4 regions of the Rahnella sp. R3(2024) genome follow, and region 3 is predicted to be linked to each of the others. Evidence: predicted binding sites of a transcription regulator. Region 3 holds the regulator's gene; each other region holds the start of a gene.
The links. The regulator Fur, encoded in region 3, represses iron uptake genes when iron is present. The targets are predictions, from matches to a motif close to ATAATAATGAGAACNACTATCAA.
Positions count from the first base shown of each region.

Region 1: a site for Fur is predicted at 1,942-1,964, ahead of ABSH60_RS21180 (TonB-dependent receptor domain-containing protein). Genes of this name have one in related genera too.
Region 2: a site for Fur is predicted at 2,172-2,194, ahead of ftnA (non-heme ferritin). Genes of this name have one in related genera too.
Region 4: a site for Fur is predicted at 1,687-1,709, ahead of ABSH60_RS00365 (TonB-dependent siderophore receptor). Genes of this name have one in related genera too.

Region 1 covers NZ_JBHGBU010000002.1:142,829-147,045, reverse strand. Annotated here, with positions in the region: gene ABSH60_RS21180 (TonB-dependent receptor domain-containing protein) at 1-1,782, opposite strand, end outside; gene ABSH60_RS21175 (TetR/AcrR family transcriptional regulator) at 2,160-2,771, shown strand; gene ABSH60_RS21170 (siderophore-interacting protein) at 2,840-3,652, shown strand; gene ABSH60_RS21165 (PadR family transcriptional regulator) at 3,652-4,134, shown strand; gene map (type I methionyl aminopeptidase) at 4,190-4,217, opposite strand, start outside.
Region 2 covers NZ_JBHGBU010000001.1:3,825,300-3,829,516, forward strand. Annotated here, with positions in the region: gene ABSH60_RS17365 (DUF6351 family protein) at 1-284, shown strand, start outside; gene pip (prolyl aminopeptidase) at 732-1,688, shown strand; gene ABSH60_RS17375 (DNA polymerase III subunit theta) at 1,721-1,951, opposite strand; gene ftnA (non-heme ferritin) at 2,358-2,864, shown strand; gene copC (copper homeostasis periplasmic binding protein CopC) at 3,001-3,387, shown strand; gene copD (copper homeostasis membrane protein CopD) at 3,391-4,217, shown strand, end outside.
Region 3 covers NZ_JBHGBU010000001.1:3,461,331-3,465,547, reverse strand. Annotated here, with positions in the region: gene ABSH60_RS15595 (methyl-accepting chemotaxis protein) at 1-370, opposite strand, end outside; gene fldA (flavodoxin FldA) at 789-1,316, shown strand; gene fur (ferric iron uptake transcriptional regulator) at 1,631-2,086, shown strand; gene chiQ (ChiQ/YbfN family lipoprotein) at 2,225-2,566, opposite strand; gene ABSH60_RS15575 (OprD family outer membrane porin) at 2,580-3,992, opposite strand.
Region 4 covers NZ_JBHGBU010000001.1:90,319-94,535, reverse strand. Annotated here, with positions in the region: gene chaA (sodium-potassium/proton antiporter ChaA) at 1-69, opposite strand, end outside; gene ABSH60_RS00370 (gamma-glutamylcyclotransferase) at 781-1,470, shown strand; gene ABSH60_RS00365 (TonB-dependent siderophore receptor) at 1,732-3,972, shown strand; gene ABSH60_RS00360 (ABC transporter substrate-binding protein) at 4,207-4,217, shown strand, end outside.

The DNA.
Region 1 (4,217 bases), on a different contig from region 3:
GGCGATGAAGTTCTTATAGGTGTTGTAGAACACGGAGGTTTTGAAGCTCACGCCTTGCGTGGCTTCCCCTTTCACGCCCCACTCAAAGTTGTTGCTGGTTTCGGTTTTCAGATCGGTATTACCGATCAGCGCATACTGCGCAGCGCCCGCGTAAGACGAACCGAGGTTCCATGAGCCGTAAAGCTGGCTGGCATCCGGGAACTGTGCGCCGCGTTTGTATTGCAGATAGGTCATCAGTTTTGGCGTCAGATCATAAGTGAACGCCAGAGAAGGCAGAACCTGTGTATCCGTATTGGCTTTGCCGTACAGGGTGGAGACGGAATCTTCCGACACCACGTTGTTGGACAGGTCAGACAGGTCTGTCGATTTGGTGTTCTGATAGGCCACGCGCACCGCAGGGATCACCGAGAAGTTATGACCATCGAGGTCAAACTTCATGGTGTCTTGCAGGAAGCCGCCCAGAATGTAGCTGCGGCTGTTGGCTTCCGGCTGCATGGTGGTGGTGTAAATGCTTTGCTCAGGGCTTTCGCGGAACGGACGTTCGGTATTGGATACGCGACCGTTGATCCCGGCGCTCAGCTCATGGCGGCCAAGGGTTTTCAGCCAGCTGGTTTCCGCGCCGTAGGTGTTGACGTCATAGTTGGAATAGACGTTCATCATCTGCTTGCTGGCGTTCGGCATGTAGGTGTTGTCGTGCGCCTGCGTGTACTGGTAATAGACTTTGGAAACCACGGCGTCAGCGAAATCGTTAAACGGCGTCCATTCGTCTTTCAGGCTCACGCCCCAGCGGCGGGTGTTACTTTGCTGCTGTGCGGTGCCGAGCACGGCGCTGCCTGCGCTGTTCCACGCATCGTAATGGGTGTGGTTTACTTTTTCGTAGTAATCCAGCGTGCCGGTGAATTTGTGTTCATCGTTTGGCTGCCAGATCCCGGAGGTCATAATCGCGTTGGAGTGCCAGTTGGCCGGATACGCGTCATGCGTATCGCTGTTGTTACGGGTTTGCTGACCGTCACGACGGCTGATCGCCACCAGCCCGCGCAGTTCCTGGTCGCCGGCGGCGGCAGTGATGCCGTTGTGCCATGAGCGATCGGCGGAGCTGTAATCTGACTGGTAACCGAAGTAGGTTTCTTTGCCCGGACGCAGATAATCGTCTGCGGATTTAGGCAGGAAGGAGACGGCACCGCCGATGGAGGTGTTGGCGCGCTCAGCCGAGGTGGCACCGGATTCAATATCCACCTGACCGTACATGTACGGATCGATGTAGTCACGGCCAATGCCGAACGTGCCCAGACCGGCGCGGCTGGCGTAGGCGCGGCCAGTGGCGCTGGGCTGCGGAATGCCGTCGACGTCGATGCTCACGCGGTTGCTTTCCAGACCACGAATGTTGTAGCCGGTGTAGCCGGCGCGGTCAAAGCCGCTTTTGCCGTTACCGGAACCGCCGCTGGAACCCGTTGCGCTTATCAGCGGTTCATAACGCATGATCGTACCGAAATCTTTACCGCCTTTTTTCTGCATGTCGGCGGCGGTGAGGGTGGTTTTCGAGCCCGGTTTTTTATCCGGCAGCGTCTCGGTAACCGTCATAACTTCTTCGTTGCTCTGCGCCAAATCCTGCGCGGTACGCACAGGTTTCTTCTTGGTCACTTCAGAAGTGGTCTGGTTTTGTGCCAGATCGGTGGTGTCTTTTACGGCTTCCGCTGCGTGTACGTTAAAAGTGGTGGTGAGAATCGTCCCCATAAAAACGACGTTTTTCACCAAACCCTGCTGTGAAAAGGATTTGAACATGTGTTTTTAGTCCTGCACTGATTTTTTAAGTTCTGCTCAACAAAACTGCCCTGCAAATTCTAAGACGCACTGGTGATTCTCTTCCTGAGAAAGCCTTTGTCCTTATAAAATATGGGTTTATTTTTTGCGATACCCATTTTGGCGTTGGTGCGAATGATAATGATACTGATAATTGTTATCAACAAAATGATAAAGATAAATGCGTTTCTTAACGGAATCTTTGCACTTCGTACGCCGCCAGGGGCGTTTCAGGCTGGCTTTACAACCCCTAAACCCGCAGTTAGAGTGAAGGTATACAAGAACTGTACCGTACAGTTTAGCGCCCGGCGGCGGCGATTCTCCCCTTGCCGGTGCCGGAAAATGTCTCAGGAGGGAAGATGAAAGTTCGTACCGAAGCCCGCAGGGAAGCGATCGTCGAAGCTGCCGCAACGTTGTTTCAGGAAATGGGCTACGAGCGTGCGTCAATGAACGAACTCGCCAGACGCCTCGGCGGTTCCAAAGCCACGCTTTACAGTTATTTCCCCTCGAAAGAGGCGCTGCTGGTCGCGGTGGTGAAAGCTTTTACGACCGGGCACCTTGCCGAAGCGGTTGACGGGCTGGACGTGGCTTTTGCCGATCTGGATTTAGAAAACGTGCTGACGCGTTTTGGTGAACGCATGTTGCTGGTGCTGACCAACGACAGCACCGCGCTGGCGGTGTACCGCATGGTGATCGCGGAATCCGGGCATTCGGACATCGGCACGCTGTTCCATGATTCAGGCCCGCGCGAATCCATCGGGGCGCTGGCCGCGTTCATGACGGTGGCGATGGAAAAAGGGCAACTGGCGAAGGCCGATCCGCACCTGCGCGCGCAGCAATTTCTGGCGCTGGTGACCGCTGAAACCAATATGCGCATCTATCAGCAAAACCCGGAACCGCTACAGATTGCCGAGATCCGCCAACTGGTAGTGAACGCCGTCGATATGTTTTTACGGGGTGGCGTGCGGTAAGGCACTTGCGTAAAACATTCCTAAGATATATCTTTCATGGCAACTGATTCCCTGAAAGAGAGAAGAACATGGAACAACATCGCACTGATTTACCTGCCGCTAACTTGCCGGTTCGCGTTAAAAACGAGCTGGCTTTTCGTGATCTCACCGTGAAGCGCACTGAAAATCTTGCAGGCTGCTTTAAGCGGATTGTCCTCGGCGGAGAAGATCTGAAAGGTTTTACCTCCCGTGGCTTTGATGATCACATCAAACTGTTTTTCCCTGCCAGCCAGGGGGATGTGGTCACGCCGCCGGTGGCCACCGAAGAGGGCATTGTGTGGGGCGAGGGGCCGCGTCCGCTTAACCGCGAATACACGCCGCTGCACTTTGACGCGCAGGCCAATGAGTTAACGCTTGATTTTTACCTTCACGACGGCGGTGTCGCCAGTGAGTGGGCGGAGGGCGCGAAGCCCGGCGATACGCTGATTATCGGCGGTCCGCGCGGTTCGTTGATCATTCCGATGGATTATCAGTGGCAATTGTACGTGTGTGATGAAACCGGTCTTCCGGCGCTGAAACGCCGCCTGAGTGAGCTGAAACAGGCCGCGACAGGCGCGAAAATCACCGTGCTGGTGAAAGCCAGAGACGCCAGCTGTGTGCGCTACCTGGAAGACGAAAAAGACGTCAGCGTTGAGTGGATCATTGGCGCAGAAGACAGCGACGATCTGGAAACCGATGCCCTGATGCAGAAAGTCAAAAGCCTGACGCTGCCGGACAATGATTTCTATATCTGGGCCACCGGCGAAGGCAAACGGGTGAAAGCGCTGAACGACTATTTCACCGTCACTCAAAAATGCGATCCAGCTTATGTACGCTGCGTGGCTTACTGGCACAATAAATAATGCTGATGAATAAACATCGTCGCGAAAGAATGTTTGAAACCGGAGACATCCGGTTATTAATGCTGCATTTTCTAAAGCAGCGTCCGGCGCATGGTTATGAATTGATTAAGGCAATCGAGGAATTAGCCAAGGGCGAATACACACCGAGCGCCAGTATTATTTATCCCAATCTCACTTTTCTGGAAGAGCAGGCGTTAATCAGTTCTTCTCAGGAAGAGGGCGGGAAGAAGCAATATACCATCACCGCAGAAGGGGCCGAATCGCTGGCACAGCAGGGCGAATTACTGAATGCGGTAACCGGTAAACTGCATTCGCTGGCGATATTATCGAATAACCGCAGTATTCCGGAAATGCAGCGGGCCATTAATAATCTCCGCATGGCGTTAAACCTGCGGCTGGCGAAAGGCCCCGTCGGGCAGGATACGTTATTTAAAATTGTCGATGCGTTAGATCGCGCGACAAAAGACATTGAGCGCAGCTAAACCGCGCGCCAGAAAGCAAAACGCCTCCGGACGGAGGCGTTGTAGTATCAGAGCATCAATTCTCTTCAGGCCACGGCGTCAGG
Region 2 (4,217 bases), 360 kb from region 3:
AAGCCTATTACGACTACATGCTGCAATACAGCCCGTACGATCAGGTGCGCGCCCAGGCATATCCGCACATGCTGGTCACCACCGGCCTGCATGATTCTCAGGTGCAATACTGGGAGCCGGCAAAGTGGGTGGCGAAACTGCGTGATGTGAAAACGGACAGCAACCAGCTTCTGATGCACACGGATATGGATTCCGGCCACGGCGGCAAATCTGGCCGTTTCAAAGCTTACGAAGATATCGCGCTGGAATACGCCTTTGTGCTGGCGCTGGCGGCAAAAAACTGAGCCTGCAAGTCCTGAAAAAATCCCATAAAAAAACCCGCGCTGAGCGGGTTTATTCTACGAAGTACATTGTTAAGCAGATGCTTTCTTGGCTTTTTTATCAGCCTTTTTTTCGGCAGGGGTTTTCAATGGTTTTTTCTTCGCATTCTTTTTGCTATCCATTCCTTTACTCATGATTGCCTCTCTTTAAAGCTGGTGGATTGGGTTGCCCGTCTATTTAGTGCCAAATTGGCTCAGGTTGCAAGTCCCTTCTTATTTCTGACAGGACTTTACAGTCATGTCTTCCGGGTCATCACCGGGAGTTCCTGAGGAAATTGCGTGATAAGTATGCGAACAGCATACAAAAATTCGATTTTGATGCAGAACAACTTGTCGTTGGCTGGCCGATGCGCTGTTATTGAGTTGTAAAAACATCTATCAATACTCTGGCCAAATAGAACAGGAAATGTCATGCCAAAATTAAAAGGGTTATATCCTCCGTGTGAGGCTTATGCCAGCGGCTTGCTCGATACCGGCGATGGTCACAAGGTTTACTGGGAGCGCAGCGGAAACCCGAAAGGCAAGCCGGCTGTCTTTATTCACGGCGGGCCGGGCGGCGGCTGTTCATCGGTACATCGCCAGCTGTTTGATCCCAATGATTATGATGTCATGCTGTTTGATCAGCGTGGCTGCGGGCGCTCCACACCCCATGCGAGCCTCGACAACAACACCACATGGCATCTGGTTGAAGATATTGAGCGTCTGCGCAAGCTGGCGGGCGTGGAAAAATGGCTGGTCTTCGGTGGCTCATGGGGTTCCACGTTGGCACTGGCTTACGCCCAGACCCACCCCGAACACGTCAGTGAAATGGTGTTGCGCGGTATTTTCACCATGCGCAAACAGGAGCTGACCTGGTATTACCAGGACGGCGCGTCGCGATTCTTCCCTGAAAAATGGCAGCGTATCCTCTCAATTTTATCCGAGGAAGAACGCAAGGATGTTATCGCCGCTTATCACGCACGCCTGACATCCAGCGATCGCGCAGTGCAGCTCGAGGCTGCAAAAATCTGGAGCTTGTGGGAAGGGGAGACGGTCACGCTTCTGCCTGCGGAAGGTTCGGCGTCATTTGGTGAGGATAACTTTGCGCTGGCCTTCGCCCGCATTGAGAACCATTACTTCACGCATCTTGGCTTTTTAGACAGTGATGACCAGTTGATACGTAACGTTGACCGTATCCGGCATATCCCGGCGGTGATCGTGCATGGTCGCTATGATATGGCCTGTCAGGTACAAAACGCCTGGGACCTGGCGAAAGCCTGGCCGGAAGCTGAACTTCATATTATCGAAGGGGCAGGGCACTCATTTGATGAGCCTGGGATCCTCGACCAGCTGATTCGTACCAACCAGCAATTCGCCACCCGCCGGTAATCGCTTTCCCCTCCCGTTTGCCTAAAGCTGCGTTACTTTTGCTTCGGTTCATAAGGTAAACGGGAGAATTTATGGGATTCCCCGCGATAATGCATCACACGCTCACGAAAGTAGGTGCGCAGATGTTCAGGCTGTTGCCGTTCTACCATTTCTGCCACAACGGGCATATTGTAACGCTCTTTGAAAGCGACCGCTGAAGCCGCCAGATCGATGTTAATCCGATCCATCTCATCTTTACTGATTTCTGCCAGATTGATACTCATTGCAACCTCCCGTGCATCTCATTTGCGCGCATTGTACCCGAGCACAACGCCGGGGTGAACGTCGTTGGCTCACTTTTATGTTCCGCTCAAAAATCCATTTTCGTTAAATGCAATTTAAGTAAATAAGAACTATTCAGGTTATGGAAGTGATAGTTATATTCATCAACATGTTTTTAATTAATTCTGCGAATAGGAATGATTCTTTTTAATATACATTTAGATGTTAATGGTTATCATTATTGGATATTTTCGATAAAAATAAAATGATACATATCAATGAGTTGGTTTTAAATGTTGCCTGTATGGATAATAATGTGAATTGGCTGTTCTTATTTTGTATTGATACGGGCATAATGCGGGTAAATAAACACATCCGCCTGCCTTAATTATTTTATGGAGCCGCATCATGCTTAAAAAAGAAATGATCGATCAGCTTAATGAACAGCTGAACCTTGAATTTTATTCAGCCAATTTATATTTGCAGATGAGTGCATGGTGCAGTGACAAAGGCTACGAAGGCGCGGCAGCGTTTCTGAAAAAGCACTCGATGGAAGAAATGGATCACATGCACCGCCTGTTCAAATATGTCAGTGATACAGGTGCATTGCCGCTGCTGGGCGCTATCGCCGCACCGCCGGTCAGCTTCGAATCCCTGTCTGATCTGTTCATGCAGACCTATGAGCATGAGCAGTTGATCACACAAAAAATTAACGAACTGGCCGATCTGGCGATGACGCTGAAAGACTATTCTTCCTTCCACTTCCTGCAATGGTATGTGGCAGAGCAGCATGAAGAAGAAACCTTGTTCAAATCAGTTCTCGATAAACTGGCTCTGGTCAGCAACACCGGCAACGGCTTGTTCTTTGTCGATAAAGATCTTAAAACCATGGCGGCACAAGCCCCGGCCGTATAAACCCGGTTTGTGATGGTCATAAAACGCAGAATGCTCCGGCTTCTGCGTTTTTTTATGCATTTATGACAAACGTTTTACATGGGATTGCGATAAAGTGGCGGCGTTATAAATTCATCATTACGCAAGCCAAGGAACTATCGTGTTGAAAAAAACCTCCTCTCTTTGCCGTGCCATGGCAGTCTCAGCCGTATTGCTGAGCGGATTTATCTCACAGCAAGCCCTCGCGCATGCACATCTTAAAACCCAAACTCCCGCTGCGAATGCCGTTCTGACTGCCAGCCCGACCGAACTCTCTCTTGGGTTCAGTGAAGGTATCGAACCGAACTTCAGCAAAATCACCCTGGCAGACGCCGCCAAAAAAGCCGTTAAAACCGGCGCGATGACACTGGCTGCCAATGACAATACCCAGGCGGTTGTTCCTCTGCCAGAGGCTTTGACATCCGGCAAATATACGGTGTCGTGGAACGTGGTGTCAGTTGACGGTCATAAAACCCACGGTAACTACAGTTTCACCGTTAAATAAGTTATGAGCCTGACTGCACTGTTCGTCCTGTGCCGGTTTGCCCACTTTGCGTCGCTGATGCAAATTTTCGGGTTGAGTGTGTTTTGCTCCCTGCTGGCGCCTGCCGGCTTTTCGGGGATGTTACTGCAAAGAAATCAGACCCTGATGATGTGGTCCGGCGTGGTCGCCGCGATCACCTCTGTCGGAATGCTGGCGATTCAGGCTGCGCTGATGGGCAATGGCTGGAGTGACGGCCTGAACCTGAATGTCTGGTTGCTGGTGCTGACCACCACTTTTGGCGAAGTATGGCGCTGGCACTTGTTGCTGACTGCCGCGCTGCTGCTGGTGTTACTGATGGACTGGCTTCCGGTTCGTAACCTGCTGGTATTTCTGTGCTCGCTTGGCCTGCTGCTCAGTCAGGCGCTGATAGGCCATGCCGCCATGCATCAGGGGTTATTAGGGCTGGTGCAGCGCCTCAATCATATGGTTCATCTGCTTAGCGCCGCCTACTGGTTTGGCTGTTTGCTCCCGCTGCTGACATGCATGTTCTACGCCCGAAAACCTGAAGTCCGGCCTTACGCTATTGCCACGCTTATCCGCTTTTCGACCTGGGGGCACGCGGCAGTCGCGCTGGTGATACTGACCGGCATCGCCAACACTGCCATTATCCTGCAACGTTGGCCGACGGATATGACCTCGCTTTACCAGTGTCTGCTCGAGATCAAAATCGTGCTGGTTGGCATAATGGCCGCCGTCGCCGTATATAACCGTTATCATCTGGTACCACTGATGAGCAAAGAACCCGAGCAGGCCGAACGACGTTTTGTGCAGATGACCCGTGTAGAATGGGC
Region 3 (4,217 bases):
AACTGGTGAGTAATTCCTGAACCGCTGAATCTTCCAGCCCCGGATGCGGGGCCGCTTTGAAATCCGCCTGCGCCTGCGTCAGGGCTTCAAGGGATTGTTTTGCGGTATCAAAAATTTCCGGCCCTTTGGTCGGATCGGCCTGAAGCTGCGACACCGCACGGCTTAAGCGGGTTACGGTACGAAAATACTGATCATTTCCTTTGCTGATCAGCGCCATATTGTTGACGAGCTCAGAACTGTTGCGGGTGTTTTGCGTCAGCGTATTCAGTGAGTTGACGGTGTAAAGGGATACACCCGCCCACATAACGCAGAAAACGCCAAGAATGGTTAATAACGCGGCCCTGATGGTGATATTTTTTAAAAACTGCACGATATGCCTCTCTCGAAACATGACTGTTTCTGGTCTGAGGATTGAGGGGGATGCGGAGAATCAAGACAAGTAACCATCAGGCAAGTGCCCCAGGACATGTTTGAACACCTCTCCGGGCATCGATTTCTTTATTATGTTGAGATTGCTCTCGCATCATCTATCGGCGGGACGTGCTTAAAATTTAGTATTGTTAAGATATATTTCTTCACTTTGCTTTTAACCCCGTCAATTTTGAGGATTTTATCTGGATTAAAAGCACACGAAGGCGATACCACTTAAAAAGATTGCCCGATAAACTTATTCGTCAGTTAAGAAGGCGAGCAGAAGCATATTCTCCGCCTCACGAGTTTGCTATTATCAGCACTATTATTGCCTGCAATGTAGGGCTTATCATTGAGAACAAGAGGTTAGACATCTTATGGCCGTAGTAGGAATCTTCTTTGGATCCGATACAGGTAACACCGAAAACATCGCAAAAATGATCCAGAAACAACTGGGTAAAGATGTTGCAGAGGTGCATGACATTGCGAAGAGCAGCAAAGAGGATCTGGAAAAATTCGATATTTTGCTGATCGGTATTCCAACCTGGTATTACGGTGAAGCTCAGTGTGACTGGGACGACTTCTTCCCAAGCCTGGAAGAGATAGATTTCGAAGGTAAGCTGGTTGCGCTGTTTGGTTGCGGCGATCAGGAAGACTACGCAGAATATTTCTGTGATGCGCTGGGCACCGTGCGCGACATCATTGAGCCACGCGGCGCGGTGATTGTGGGTCACTGGCCAACCGAAGGCTATCACTTCGAAGCATCCAAAGGTCTGGCAGATGATAAACATTTCATCGGACTGGCTATTGATGAAGACCGTCAGCCGGAATTAACCAATGAGCGCGTTGACGCCTGGGTTAAGCAAATTACTGAAGAATTGAGCCTTTCAGAAATTATTGGCTAAAAACCCTGTTGGCCCTGAGGATTTATTCTACAATTGAAGGGCCAAACTATTACTGAAATTAACAATTTAGCCACAACAAAATTGTTACTTTCGGTGGTATCAAGGTACACTGAGTTCATCTGTTTTTTCTATCGATCAAGTCGTTGCATTGTCTTATGTGACTGGCATTTAGTGATCTTTATTAACAGGCTATCGTTTAGGGGATCGGCACACTTCCGTTAAAAGAAGGATCCTAATCGAAGAATTTTGTGCCGCTGATGCCACAGGCTCCATGCCTCAACTTGATTAGCACATAGTAACAGGACTGAATCCGCATGACTGACAACAACACCGCACTGAAGAAAGCCGGCTTAAAAGTCACGCTTCCGCGCCTTAAAATCCTGGAAGTGTTGCAAGCGCCGGAAGGTCATCACGTTAGTGCGGAAGATCTGTACAAACAATTGATTGATATGGGTGAAGAGATTGGTCTGGCGACGGTTTACCGCGTTCTGAACCAGTTTGATGACGCCGGTATCGTGACCCGCCATAACTTCGAAGGCGGCAAGTCCGTGTTCGAACTGACTCAGCAACACCATCACGATCACCTGATTTGCTTAGATTGTGGCCGTGTTATTGAATTCCGCGACGAATATATTGAAGGTCGTCAGCGCGAAATTGCTAAAAAACACGGTATCAAACTGACCAACCACAGCCTGTACCTGTACGGCCACTGTGAAGCAGGCGACTGCCGCGAAGATGACTCTTTGCACAATGATAAACCTGCGCAGTAATCTGCCGGGCTCGTTGATATCGACCTAAAATTAACCGCTGAAAAGCGGTTTTTTTATGCCCGTTTATCAGCTATGAAAGACATAAAAAACCCCGGCAAGCCGGGGTTTTCTGTCTCACCTTCAGGTAATTAATGAGGTCTACTGCACAGGCGCGGGTGAGTTATTGGCTTTAATTTCCTTCCAGATTTTTCCACAATCGGCGGCGTAAGCCTGCCCGTCACCGGTTTTGCGTGCCGTCAGGCAGCGCTGGTAATCCAGCACGCGTACCGTTTCCTGTTGTGCAAACTGCTGGTGAGCTTTCTCTTCCTTCAGAACGTTAAGAACCGCCTGGCAGGATGCAAGTTTGTCCGGCGAGCCTTCGGCAGTGTTGATGCAGGCGCTGTAAGCCTTGCGCAGTCTGGCATCTTCTGCCTGCCCTGACGTCTGGGAACAACCGGCCAGCAATAAAGACGTGGTCACGATCAGCAGTAATTTATTCATCGACATAGTGACCTCAGAAAATAGTGAATGGAGCGATAACGATAAATTTCACATCTTTTTCATCCTGGAAGATGTTGCCGTAACCACCGCCCCAGCTCGGAATATCTGAATGGTTGTCATACTGGGTGTAATGCAATTTGAACAACGTGCCTTTGGCGCGCCCTTCCTGAAGGGTGTAAAGCGCATCCAGACTCCACGCACTTTCTTTCAGACGCTGGCTTTGGTCATAAGCCGCATTGGTGCTTGGCTTGGCATCCCATGCATAAACATAAGAACCGCCGACCGCGAAGCCCGGCAGATCCCATTTCGCCAGATCATATAAAACACCGGCATATACCGCTTTTTCGCCGTTGGCGTTGAAGTCGGAACGGTTATCCCACCACACATCGAGACGACCATTGGACGAGGAATACGTTGGGGTCATACGCTGAAGGAAGTAGCCCTGATTCCCCTCCGCCTTGACCATCGTCCCTTCCAGACGCCAGTCAAACTGGCCGGTGGTATAACCGAACGTCAGAGCCTGCAACCATGCCAGCCCGTCGTACAAACTGTTAGGATCGTTTTTATCACTGATGCGGTCTTCTGCACCGTAGAACTGGTAGCTGGTGGTCAGCGGGTTACCCAGCAGATCCATTTTGTAAGAGGCTTTAGCGAAATACTGATCGACGTAGCTTTCCGCTTCGCCATAGGCGGCTTCGAGCACCAGATCATTTTTGAAGTCGTATTTCGCGCCCAGCGAGTGAATATAGGAAACACCGGTTTTTTTATCATTCTGGCGGAAATCATCCATTTCCAGGTGCCACGGTGATTTATATTCATCCGCCCACATGTAGGAGAAACTCAGTTCGCCCGGCTCGCCGAAATCATGTTTATATCCGGCTTCTGCGCCGCGATACGTGCCAGGCATGAAACTCCAGTGCGGCGCAATCAGGGTCTGGCCGGTCGGCTGAATGTAACCCGCGTGGCCCCAGAAGCCGCCGTACTTAAACTTACCGGCAGCTTTATACAGGCTGACTCCGCCTTTATCGCCAGAGTAATCTTCATCGTAGGCGTGATTTTTTGAGGAGAATGCAATTTCGTTCGGGTGGCCGCTGTCGCTGGCTTCGGCCATTTCAATTGCCGTGAAAGCCGCAACGTCGATGCCGAACATATCCCACGCATAACCGGAGGAGAAATCCAGATTCAGGTTGGCGGTGGCATGAGAAAGGTTAGTGGCGTACTTGTCGTAGTCAGGATTGTTGACGGTGACTTTAGAGCCGTCGGGGCGGGTTTCTTCTTTGGTTTTATTCAGATCTTTGCGATCACGTTCGCGCTGCCAGTAATACACGCCACCGGTGAGCGTCGAATCATCAATAAAGCCCGCCGCGTTTGCCTCTTCAGAAAACATTAATCCGCCACCCAATAAGGTGCCGGCCAGAGAATACATCACAGGTTTCAGATAAGCCGATCCCCTGCCCCGGTTAAGGTGCTTGTGCATAGAAATTCCTCATTTTTGACTAAAAAGTAACTGCAAAACCCAAACGGGTATTAAAAGCGGGCGTCAGAGACGTCACCGTAAAAGCAAGGGTAGAGTATTTTTCGCGACGCGAATTATCAATGAGTAATTCATCATTGATCTCTGAAATATGACAAAGTGCACATAAAGATGAAA
Region 4 (4,217 bases), 3.4 Mb from region 3:
AATGGGAAAAATCAGGGAATATTCCTGATGGCGGGTTTTGATTTTGGGATGTTCCTGAGACGACACCATGATGATTTTTCTCCTTATAAACATGCGTGACCCTGCAAAGCGGGTGTCACGAAGAAAACAATAACCGCCTGTCCGTCGGTTATCAGTAAAAACGCGCTGTCGCGTAATGGTGTAACCTGTTAAGTATAGTAGATAAATTAATCTATTAACAGAAAATAATGCAGGTTAACCACAAAAAAACGACGTACTGCCTGTTTATCAGCAGGTGTGGCGAATTAAAGGCGATTATCCACAGACTTAACTTGCCGTGTTAAATAATTAAAACAATAGTAATCAAGCAATTGGATTTTCATATTTACCTTATGGAGGCATTGCGTCAACTTATGTAAATAATCACGATACCCACAGGCTGAACAGGTGAAAAACCGCTTTTTTCGCTCAGATAAGGCGATTCACACGCGGCCTGTGCATTGCCTCCCGCAAGCGTAGCACCGGTCTTGCGGCGAGGCAGATCTTGTCGGTTTATCTGTGATATTCCCGCCTAAAATTCAACATTCATACAATGTTCATAAAATAATCACTTTATTTTCGTTTTGTGATCGTTCTCAACCTTGATTGCAACGAGAGAAACGAATAAGGTTTCAAAGAGTGGGGTATACCAAAAATCTTAAACCTGATCGCCCCGCAGACCATCACTAACCGCGATAACGGAGAACACAGCGTCAACAGCATGGCATGTTCAAAAGTACGTCGTAATGAAGGAGGGAATGAATGTTAACCCGAGATTTTCTGCGTAACGCAGATTGTAAGACAGCATTCGGCAGCATCGACGAATCGATGTTATTAACCTCCGAACAACGCGCCGCCTCACTCGATTGCACGCTGGCGAGACGCCCTGACAACAGTCCTGTGTGGATTTTTGGTTATGGCTCGCTGATGTGGAACCCGGTCTTCGACTCGGAAGAGGCACGGCCTGCCACTCTGCACGGTTATCATCGTGCATTCTGTTTACGCCTGACGGCAGGGCGCGGCACCCACGCGCAGCCGGGACGTATGCTGGCGCTGCGTGACGGCGGCCAGACGACCGGCCTGGCATTCCGCCTGCCGGAAGATAAGCTGCACGAGGAGCTGGAGCTGCTGTGGAAGCGTGAAATGCTCACCGGCTGCTACCGCCCGACCTGGTGCGAACTGGCGCTCGATGACGGGCGCATCGTCACTGCGCTGGTGTTTATTATGGATCCCTCGCACCCTCAGTACGAAGCGGACACCGATTATCAGATCATTGCGCCGCTGATCGCCAGGGCGAGTGGCCCGTTGGGCACCAATGCGCAATACTTGTTTGCCCTTGAGAAAGAGCTTGAAAGCTACGGTATGCGCGATGACTGCATGAGTGAACTGGTGAAGCAGGTGCGTATGCTGCTGGCGGTTTCTCCCGGCTTCGATGTGCCCGGCCTGAGCTGACGCTGTCGTTTACGTTTTGCAGGCTGCGTGATGTCCATACGCAGTCTGTTTTCCTTCCGTATTATTTATTCCCCTGATTTCAGTGAATTACCCGCCTGACGAATAATAAAATTCCTAATCCACAATAAATAACCTTTTTAACATCCTGTTTACCCTGAGGTTATTACACCGAAGTCGGTTGCAATTAGAGTCCCGATCAGCATAATTCAAATCGTTTTGATAATTATTACTATTACCATTTGAACTTTTCAGGGAACTCTCATGCATACTCAAAGTGAAATTTTTCACTCTTCTGTTTCACCGTGTACGCCTGTTTTTAAACGCAAAATGTTACCCGCCGTCATTTCTGCTGCGCTGGGAATGCTGACGCTGCCTGCCTTCGCGGCTCCCGCGACCGCACCGGCGAAAGAGGGTGACACCATTACCATCAGCGCGGCACCGCAAACTTTCACATCGGGCGGCAACGACACTGTTCCTGCTTACCTCGACGGGCAGATCGCCAACGGCGGGCGTCTGGGGATCCTCGGCGAGCAGGACGCCATGAATGTGCCGTTTAACGTGGTGAGCTTTACTGACAAGCTGATTCAGGATCAGCAGAGCCGTACGCTGGGCGATGTGCTGAATAACGATGCTGCGGTGCAAACTGGCTACGGTTATGGCAATTATTCAGAAACGTTTGTCATCCGCGGTTTTGAACTCTCCGGCGATGATATTTCGTACGGCGGCCTGTACGGCGTACTGCCACGCCAGATCTTGCCCATGGAATTTGCCGATCGCGTGGAACTGCTCAAAGGCTCCAGCGCCTTCCTCAACGGCGTACCTCCGGGCGGCACCGGCGTGGGCGGGAACGTCAACATTGAACCAAAACGCGCCACGGATACCGCAATTAACCGCGTATCGGTCGATTACACGTCGTCTTCCCAGGTGGGCGGCGCAGTGGATGTTGGCCGCCGTTTTGGTGATAACAACCAGTGGGGCGTGCGGGTAAACGCCGTTCATCGCGAAGGAGAAAGCGCGATCGATGATGAAAAACGTCGTCTGACGCTTGGCTCTCTCGGGCTGGACTACCGCGGCGACCGCTTTCGTTCCTCACTGGATTTCGGGATGAGCAAAACCAGTGTCCACGGCGGGCGTCCGGTGGTGTATCTCGGCAAAGCCACTAAAATCCCTGACGTGCCTTCTGCCACCGGCAATTACGGCCAGCAATATGCCTCGACCGATATGGAAAACGAATTCGGCATGCTGAAAGGCGAGTATGACGTGGCCGATAACTGGACTGTCTACGCGGCAGCCGGCGCCAACCATACGCACGAATTTGGTAAATACAGTTCGCCGACGTTGCAGGACAATGACGGCAACGCCACCATGAGCCGCATGACGGTACCCTATTTTGCCGACAGCTTATCTTCACAGGCAGGCGTTCGCGGTAAGTTCGACACCGGATTCGTCAACCATAGCGTGAACCTCGGTGTCTCGACGTTGTACCGCAAATACAAAACTGCCTACACCATGACGGCGGCATCGATCAGGACCAACATTTACGACCCCGTTGATTACAGTGAACCGCTGACCAACTTGTACAAAGGCGGCGACATGAGCGATCCGCTGGTGCGTAACCGCACCCGGACTTACGGCGTTTCGCTGTCTGACACGATGTCCGTGCTCGACGATCGTCTGCAGTTTATTGCCGGTTTACGCCGCCAGAACGTGGTGGTGAAAAACTACAATTACGACGGGTCAGAAAATACGTCATTTGACGAAATGAAAGTGACGCCAGCCTTCGGTCTGGTGGTCAAGCCGTGGGAACACTACTCCTTCTACGCCAACCACATCGAAGCCTTACAGGCGGGCGAAACCGCAGGCACCACCTATAACGGCAGCATCGTCACCAACGGCGGGCAGGTGAGCGGCATCGAAACGTCGAAACAAAACGAAGTGGGTGTGAAAGCCGATTTTGGTCGCGTGGCGGGTTCACTGGCGTTGTACGAAATCAAAAAACCGATTGGCATGTACCGCGCAACCGGCGAGGGTTATACCTACGGCAACTACGGTGAAGTACGAAACCGTGGGGTCGAGCTGAACGTCTTTGGTGAGCCGGTGCTGGGTGTGCGCGTCAACAGCAGCGTGACCTGGATGAACCCGGAAATGACCAAAACGCAGGGCGGCACCTATGATGGAAACGATGCCGTCGGTGTGCCGCGTTATCAGTGGGTGGTGGGCGGAGAGTGGGATATTCCCGGCGGCAGCGGCGTGACCGCGACCGGTAAAGTGATCCGTTCTGGTTCGCAGTATGCGGACGAAGCCAACAAACTGAAAGTGGATGGCTGGACGCGTCTTGATCTCGGCGTGCGCTATGCCATGCCTGTCGGGCAGAGCACGCTGACCTGGCGCGCCAATCTGGAAAACGTCACCAACGAGAAGTATTGGGCCTCTGCCACCGGCGGTTATCTGACGCAGGGCGATCCGCGCGAATTCAAGCTTTCCGCGACCTACGACTTCTGATTTTGAGTCACTCCCTTTCCCACACGGCGAAAGGGAGTATTTCTCCCACTTTTGTACAGTAACAATTCCCTGCCAGCCCGCATTCCGTCGCTTTAATAACCAATCAGATAACGTTATGCAAAATTCGCATAACGATAGTATTTATCAGACTTTCTGGGGAGTTGAAGAAACTTTACACTCCGTGTATTGGTTATTAAATAAGAGCAATTTCGCTACTTTGGAGAGTCTGTCTTGATGAAAGCTTT